2 regions of the Nocardioides sp. NBC_00368 genome follow, and region 2 is predicted to be linked to the other one. Evidence: riboswitches for the same ligand, from Rfam matches in the RefSeq annotation. Region 2 holds a riboswitch; the other holds the start of a gene.
The links. Region 2 has a riboswitch for glycine ahead of gcvP (aminomethyl-transferring glycine dehydrogenase). Riboswitches for the same ligand answer to the same signal wherever they lie in the genome.

Region 1: it holds a riboswitch for glycine, as region 2 does, so the genes downstream of both, gcvT (glycine cleavage system aminomethyltransferase GcvT) here and gcvP (aminomethyl-transferring glycine dehydrogenase) in region 2, are expected to answer to the same signal.

Annotation. Positions count from the first base shown of each region.
Region 1 covers NZ_CP107970.1:148,260-152,471, forward strand. The annotation lists gene OG984_RS00640 (Crp/Fnr family transcriptional regulator) at 1-200, shown strand, start outside; gene OG984_RS00645 (hypothetical protein) at 232-1,050, shown strand; gene OG984_RS00650 (CobW family GTP-binding protein) at 1,012-2,049, opposite strand; glycine riboswitch at 2,164-2,260, shown strand; glycine riboswitch at 2,262-2,361, shown strand; gene gcvT (glycine cleavage system aminomethyltransferase GcvT) at 2,418-3,521, shown strand; gene gcvH (glycine cleavage system protein GcvH) at 3,530-3,901, shown strand; gene OG984_RS00665 (L-serine ammonia-lyase) at 3,933-4,212, shown strand, end outside.
Region 2 covers NZ_CP107970.1:1,423,572-1,427,783, forward strand. The annotation lists gene gcvP (aminomethyl-transferring glycine dehydrogenase) at 1-1,905, opposite strand, end outside; glycine riboswitch at 1,965-2,056, opposite strand; gene OG984_RS06820 (MerR family transcriptional regulator) at 2,139-2,756, opposite strand; gene OG984_RS06825 (MFS transporter) at 2,902-4,212, opposite strand, start outside.

The sequences.
Region 1 (4,212 bases), 1.3 Mb from region 2:
AGCGGTTCGGTGAGGAGACCGAGGAGGGCGTCCACGTACGCCACGACCTGACCCAGGAGGAGCTCGCCCAGCTCGTGGGCGCGGCCCGGGAGACGGTCAACAAGGCGCTCGCCGACTTCGCGGCCAAGGGCTGGGTCAGGCTGGAGTCGCGTTCGGTGGTCATCACCGACATGGAGCGGATCGTCCGCCGAGCCGGGTGACCTCTGCTCCTCGGGGGTGAGACCATCGAGCATGGTCTCGCCGCTCGATGAGCTGCCTCCGCCGCCGGCCCGGCGGCCGGATCTCGACGAGGACTTCTCCGGCGGGCTGTCCGAGCAGCGGTGGATCCCGCACTATCTGCCGCACTGGACGACGCCGGAGCGGTCCGAGGCTCGCTACCGGCTCGTCCCCGGTGCGCTCGAGCTGCGGATCGAGGCCGACCAGCTCGACTGGCGACCCGAGGACGCGCCCCTGCGGGTCTCGAACCTGCAGACCGGGACGTACTCGGGACCGGTCGGCTCCGCACGAGGTACGCACCGTCACCGGGAGGACGGGCTCCTGGTCCGGACCGAGACGCCGCAACGGCTCCTGTTCGCGCCCGCTCGTGGTCGCGTGGACGTGACCGTCGCCGCGAGCCGGGACGACGGCTGCATGCTCGCGGCATGGCTGATCGGCACCGAGCATCTGGCCGATGAGGACTCCGGCGAGATCTGCATCTTCGAGATCGATGCGGACGCGATCGGCGCGACCACGGTCGCCCGTTCCGGGCTCAAGGCGCACCACGATCCGCGCCTGAGCTCCGACATGGCAGAGGTCACCGTCCCGTTCGACGCGACCCGGGCGCACACCTGGACAGCGATCTGGGACGGGCGCGAGACCGTCATCGGCTGTGAGGGCCTCGTCGTACGACGCGTGCCGCATGCGCCGACGTACCCGCTGTTCCTGATGATCGACCTCTTCGAGGTCGGGCCTCCGTCCGGATCGCACCCGAAGACGGCGACCGTCCACCGCGTCCGAGGATGGACCTCGGAGTCAGAGACTGACGCGGACCAGCTGCCGGAGCCGGCGTAGGCCCTCGGTGCTCGGCCGCTCGGCCTCGGTGAGGGCGTCGGTGAGGTGCTGGCGGACCGAGTCGGTCTCGAGGTCGAGGCCGATGGCCACGAGCTCGCTCGTCGCGTCCGGTGTCCGCCTGGCTGCGGCGACATGGGCGCTGCGTCCGACCAGGTTCACGTGGTAGCTGCGAGGTCCCTGTCCGGTCGCGACGGCGACGGTCCCCTTGATCCGGTACGCCGTAGGGGGCGGGTCCTCGAGAAGGTCGAGCAGCCGGGCGGGCTCGATGGTGCCTGGGGTCGTCACGGTCACCGACCCGGCGTGCTGGTGCGCGTGGTGGTCGGAGGCCGCCTCGCGCATCAGCGCGGCGATCGGCAGCTCGTCGGGCGGGTCCTCGGGGACGGCGGCGTCGTAGACGAGCCGCGGGTCGATGCGGCCGCCCACTGCGTACGCCACATGGACCTCGGGATTGTGCTCCCGCACCCGCGCTTCGATCCGCGCCAGGGTCTCCTCCCGCTCGGCGGACGGCACCAGGTCGGTCTTGTTGACGACGACCAGGGAGGCGGCCGCGAACCGGACCGGTGCCGGGCCCCGGCCGTCGTCGAGGGTGTCGAAGTAGGAGGAGGCGTCGACGACCTCGATGAGTCCACCGCGGCGTACCCGCTCGACGCCGCTGAACCGCACCAGCTTGGCCAAGGTGCCGGGCTCGGCGAGCCCGCTGGCCTCGACGATGACGACGTCGAGCGCGAGCCGCGGGTGGGTCAGCTTCTCCAGGGCGTCGTCGAGGCCGCCGGCGTCGGGCAGGCAGCACAGGCAGCCGCCGGCGATCGAGGCCGGCTCGTCGACCTGGCCGGTGACGAGCCCGGCGTCGACGTTGATGTCGCCGAAGTCGTTGACGACCACGCCTACCCGAGCGCCGGGCTGGCGCAGCAGATGGTTGAGCAGCGTGGTCTTCCCGGAACCGAGATGGCCGGTGAGGATGACCACGGGGACCCGGGTGCTGGCGTTGGTCGGTGGCACCGAGCCATCGTAGAAGGTGGTGAGAACAGTTCCCGTTAGTGGGTCGCGGTGCCGAGATCTTGACGGCCGGGGAGGCCAGACCTAGGTTTGCCGCACAACTTCACATCCGCCGTTCGAACTGCAGCGGGAGAGTCCTCGCCCATCCCGGGTGAGGCGCCGAAGGAGCAAACCTCCCCAGAATCTCTCAGGCCCAAATGACCGCTGTGGTGAGGCGACCTCTGGAAAGTCAGGATCCGACGATCCTGCACCCACGGTGCAAACCGCCCCCGTCGGGCGGTGAAGCTCTCAGGTAGCGATGACAGAGCGGGGAGGTCACCCGTCCACGGGTGCCGCTTTGGGCACCCACCACCAGGGAGCCTCCCGCACACATGAGCTCATCTGTCCCTACCCCTCTGCACCAGATCCACCAGGCGCTCGGCGCCTCGTTCACCGACTTCGCCGGCTGGGACATGCCGGTGCGCTACGGCTCGGAGACCGCCGAGCACCACGCGGTCCGCACCGCCGCCGGGCTTTTCGACCTCAGCCACATGGGCGAGATCGAGGTGACCGGCCCCGAGGCCGGGCGAGCCCTCGACCACGCCCTGGTCGGTCGCCCGTCGGCGATCGGCATCGGCCGCGCCCGCTACTCGATGATCTGCGCCGAGGACGGCGGCATCATCGACGACCTGGTCGTCTACCGGCTCGAGCAGGAGCGCTACCTGGTCGTCGCCAACGCCAGCAACGTCCACGTGGTCGCCCCGGCTCTGGCCGAGCGTTCCCAGGGGTTCGATGCCGCGGTCCACGACGCCTCCGCGGAGTGGGCGCTGATCGCGGTCCAGGGCCCCGCCTCGGCGGCGATCGTCGCGGCCCTGACCGACCTGGACGTCCACTCCCTGCGCTATTACGCCATCGACGCCGGCACCGTCGCCGGGGCCGACGTCCTGCTCGCGCGCACCGGCTACACCGGCGAGGACGGCTTCGAGATCTACTGCGCGCCCTCGTCGGCCGTCGCGATCTGGGAGGCTCTCACCGAGGCCGGTACGCCGCACGGGCTGCAGCCCGCCGGACTCGCCTGCCGCGACACCCTCCGGCTCGAGGCGGGCATGCCGCTCTACGGCCACGAGCTGAACCGCGACACGACCCCCTTCGAGGCCGGCCTCGGCCGGGTCGTCTCCTTCGACAAGCCCGACGGCTTCGTGGGGGAGGCGGCGCTGGCGACGCGTCGCGACGAAGGCCCGCGGAGCATGCTCGTCGGCCTGGTGGCCACCGGGCGCCGGTCCCCGCGGGCCGGCTACGCCGTCGTCGACCCGGCCACCGGCGACGAGATCGGCGTCGTCACCAGCGGCTCCCCGTCGCCGACCCTCGGCCACCCGATCGCGATGGCGTACGTCCGGCCCGATCTCGCCGCCGCTGGCACCAAGGTCCAGGTCGACGTCCGCGGCAGCCGCGAGGACGCCGAGATCGTCGACCTTCCCTTCTACTCCAAGAAATGAGCACCGCCATGACCAACCCGACCCACCTGTCCTACACCGCCGAGCACGAGTGGCTCGAGACCCGCGGCGACGTCGCCCGCATCGGCGTCACCGCCTTCGCCACCGAGGCGCTGGGCGACATCGTCTTCGTCGAGCTGCCCGAGGTCGGCACCAAGATCACCGGGGGAGAGAGCTGCGGCGAGCTGGAGTCGACGAAGTCGGTCAGCGACATCTTCGCGCCCGCCGACGGCGAGATCCTGGAGGTCAACGCCGCCGTCGTCGAGGACCCGGCGCTGATCAACAGCGACCCGTTCGGCGCCGGCTGGCTCTTCGAGATGCGCGTCTCGGGCGCCCCCGAGCTGCTCGACGCCGCGGCCTACGACGCCCTGATCGAGGAGTGACATGACCGCCGAGGTCGCCGGCTCCGCGGCCGTGGCGACGGCACTGAGCGCCTTCGACCTCTACTCGATCGGGATCGGCCCGTCGTCCTCGCACACCGTCGGCCCGATGCGCGCCGCCAAGACCTTCGTCGACGGTCTCGTCGCTGACGGAAGGCTGGGCGAGGTGGCGCGGGTGAAGGCCGAGCTCTTCGGTTCGCTCGGCGCGACCGGGCACGGCCACGGCTCGGAGGGCGCGGTGCTGCTCGGCCTCGAGGGCGAGGAACCGGCCACGGTGGACACGCGCGCGTCGTCCGGACGGGTGGCGGCCATCC
Region 2 (4,212 bases):
CAGGTCGACGGTGCCGTCCTCGGCCGACTTCACGACCTGGACCTTCATGCCGGCCATCGCGGCGGAGGCGGCGTTGGTGCCGTGGGCCGAGGACGGCATCAGGCAGATGTCGCGGTGGCCCTGGCCCTGGGCGTCGAGGTAGCCGCGGATCGCCATCAGGCCGGCGAACTCGCCCTGCGAGCCGGCGTTCGGCTGGATGGAGACCTCGTCGTAGCCGGTCACCTCGGCCAGCCAGCCCTCCAGCTCACCGACGAGCCGCGCGTAGCCGGCGGCGTCCTCGGCGGGGACGAACGGGTGCAGGTCGGCGAAGCCGGGCAGCGAGATCGGCTCCATCTCGGTGGTCGCGTTGAGCTTCATCGTGCACGAGCCGAGCGGGATCATGCCCTTGTCGAGGGCGTAGTCGCGCGCGGAGAGCTTGTGCAGGTAACGCAGCATCTGGGTCTCGCTGTGGTGCGCGTTGAAGACCTCGTGGGTGAGGTAGTCGGTGGTGCGGACCAGGCCGTCGGGCAGCGCACTGGCCGTGGTGCGGTCGATCTCCTCGAGGTCCACGCCCGAGATGCCGAAGGCGTTGAGCACGGCCGAGAGGGTCGACCGCGTGGTCGCCTCGGAGGTCGAGATGCCGACGGTGTCCGCGTCCACGAGACGCAGATGTACGCCGAACCGACGCGCAGCGGTGACGACATCGGCCGCCCGCCCGGGCACGGTGACGCCCAGGGTGTCGAAGAACGTCTCCGAGACCAGCTGAAGCCCGGCCGAGCGGAGCGCGGCGGCCAGCACGGCGGCGTAGCGATGGGTGCGGGTCGCGATCGTCTTGAGCCCGGCGGGGCCGTGGTAGACGGCGTACATCGAAGCACCGACGGCCAGCAGCACCTGCGCGGTGCAGATGTTGGAGGTCGCCTTCTCCCGGCGGATGTGCTGCTCACGGGTCTGCAGGGCGAGCCGGTACGCAGGCCGCCCCTCGGCATCCACGGAGACGCCGACCAGGCGACCGGGCAGGTGACGCTCGATCCCCTCGTGGACGGCCATGTAGCCGGCGTGCGGGCCGCCGTAGAAGAGCGGGATGCCGAAGCGCTGGGTCGAGCCGACGACGACGTCGGCGCCGAGCGTGCCGGGCGCCTCCAGGACGGTCAGCGCGAGCAGGTCGGCTGCAACCACGGCGAGCGCGCCGCGCTCGTGGGCCGCGTCGATGATCGGCTTCAGGTCGGGCACACGGCCGGAGGCGCCGGGGTACTGCACCAGCACGCCGATCACGTCGCCCTCGGGAAGGCCCTGGGAGAGATCGGCCACGACGACCTCGAGGCCCATCGCCTCGGCGCGCACCTTGACGACCTCGATCGACTGCGGCAACGCGTCGGCGTCGATCACGAACGGTCCGGAACCCTTCCGGTTGGCCCGGTGCACCAGCGCCAGCGCCTCGGCGGCTGCGGTGCCCTCGTCCAGGAGCGACGAGTTGGCCACCGGAAGGCCGGCCAGGTCACCGACCATCGTCTGGAAGTTGATCAGCGCCTCGAGGCGACCCTGGGAGATCTCGGGCTGGTAGGGCGTGTAGGCGGTGTACCAGCTCGGGTCCTCGAGCACGTTGCGGCGGATCACCGGCGGCGTCACGGTGGCGTGGTAGCCCAGCCCGATCATCGCCTCGCCGGGCTTGTTGGACGCGGCGATCTCGCGGGCGAGCGACGCGACCTGCGCCTCGCTCAGCGCGGCGGGCAGGTCCAGCGACTCGACGGAACGGATCCCGGCCGGGACGGCCGCGTCCATCATCGCTGCTACCGAGTCGTAGCCGAGCCGCGCGAGCATGGTCGCCTCGTCGGCGGCCGAGAGCCCGACGTGGCGCTCCACGAACGGGGAGGCGGCATCGAGCTCGGACAAGGTGGGCGTGTCGGACACAGTGGCTCCTGAGGGCATCTAAGACAACTCGTAAGCCCTCCCCCTCTGTCACCGCGCCTTCGCCGCTTCAGAGTTGCCTGGTCCGCACAGTCGTGGGTGCCTGAGAGTTTCCGGGGAGGAATTGCCCCTTCGGCGCCCCAACGAGTTGGGGCTCTCCCGTGCGGGATGGTCAGCACCCCCAGCATAAACGACAGGGCCTCGAGGTCCCGCCTCTGCGGGACCTCGAGGCCCTGTTTCGAATGAGTCCTAGGTCACCCGGCGTTGCGGGCGGCGCGGCGGGCGGCCAGCTCGTCGGACGCCGAGGCGACCTGCTCGCCGTCCTCGGCGGTACGCTCGCTGGGCAGCTCGGAGAGGGTCCCCTCGATCTCGCGCCAGACACCGCCGATGGCGATGCCGAAGACGCCCTGCCCGCCCTGGAGCAGGTCGATGACCTCGTCGTTGCTGGTGCACTCGTAGACCGAGGCGCCGTCGCTCATCAGGGTGACGCGGGTCAGGTCATCGGTGCCCCGCTCACGCAGGTGGTGCACCGCGGCACGGATCTGCTGCAGCGAGATGCCGGCGTCGAGGAGTCGCTTGATGACCTTGAGGATCAGGATGTCGCGGAAGGAGTAGAGCCGCTGGGTGCCGGAGCCGGTGGCGCCGCGCACGCTCGGCTCGACGAGGCCGGTGCGTGCCCAGTAGTCCAGCTGGCGGTAGCTGATCCCGGCCGCGTTGCAGGCCGTCGGACCGCGGTAGCCGGTGTCGCTCGGCAGTGGCGAGACATCGTCGGTGAAGAGAAGGCCCTGCTCGTCGGCCTGCTCCGCCGCGCGTTGCGCGTCGTCGGCGCCGTGGCCGGGCTTCTGCTCGTGGTCGAACACGATGTCCTCCATCGTCTACTCCGTTGTGCGTAACTCCGCTCGGGGAATGAACGGCTGCGGCGGGGGGACCACACCGTTGGAGTTACAACAGAGACAACTACAAGGTAAGCGCCGCAAGGTCCCTGGTCAAAGAACCCCCTCCGGCGTGTCGCCCAGCCTAACCCTCATGTTGAGAATGAGGCTTTCGACCGCTGCCGGTCGCGATCAGAGCGGTCAGCGCCAGCACGACGGCTCCGACGAGAAGGCACGCCCGCATCCCGGGCAGGGTGAGGACCCCGCTCGCACCGGCACCCAGTCCCCCGAACACCGCGACCGAGATCGCGCCTCCCGTCTGTCGGAACGTGCTGAGCGCACCGGTCGCGACGCCCACCCGCGTGGGCTCGACGGCGTCGATCAGGTCGGCGGTGACGACGGTGATGGCCAGGGCACCACCGGTGGCGAGCGGGACGAGCAGGACGAGCACCAGCCAGACCGGGGTGGTCTCCGTGACCGGGAGCAGGACGAGCATCCCCACCGCGAGGATCAGCTGGCCACCGACGATCAGCGGCCGCCGCCCGATGACCGTCGCGAGGCGCGGTGCCACCACGTTCGCGCAGGTGGTCAGCGCCGCCGGGACGACGAACATCAGCCCCGCCTCGGCACCGGTCCATCCCCGCACCTGCTGGTAGTAGAGGCCGAGCAGGAAGACCCCGCCGTAGAACCCGAAGTTCACTCCGAACCCGGAGACCAGCGTGACCGCCACTCTCCCGCGAGCGATCAGGCCGAGCGGCAGCACCGGTGCCGGCGAGCGGCGCTCGACCAGGACGAACGCGAGTGCCGCCCCTACCGACGTCACCCCCGCGACCAGCGCTCCCGAGTGCCAGCCGGCGTGGCCGGCCTCGATCACGGCGTACGTCAGCGCGGACAGCGCCACCACGGCGAGCACCTGGCCCGGGAGGTCGAGCGGGGCCCGGTGACGCACCGACCGGATCCGCAGGCCTGCCAGCAGGACCACGATGAGCACCCCGATCGGCACGTTGACCAGGAAGACCCAGCGCCAGCCGGCGTACTCGCTCAGCAGTCCCCCGGCCACCGGCCCCAAGGCCATCGCCGCCGACCCACCGATGGTCCACACCGCGATCGCGTGCGCTCGGGCCCGCGCGTCGTCGTACGCCACCCTGACCAGCGCCAGCGAGGCCGGCATCACCAGCGCTGCCGCGGCGCCCTGAAGCACCCGCGCCGCGATCAGCACGGGCATCACCGGGGCGGCCGCGCAGGCCAGGGAGGCGGCCGTGAAGAGGACCACCCCCAGCGTGTAGGCCCGCACCGGACCGAACCGGTCGGTCACCGCGCCCGCGGAGAGCATCAGCGCGGCGAACATCAACGTGTACGCGTCCACGACCCATTGCAGACCGGTCATCCCGCCACCGAGGTCCCGGTGGAGATAGGGCAGCGCGATGTTCACCGCGGAGACGTCGACGGTGATCAC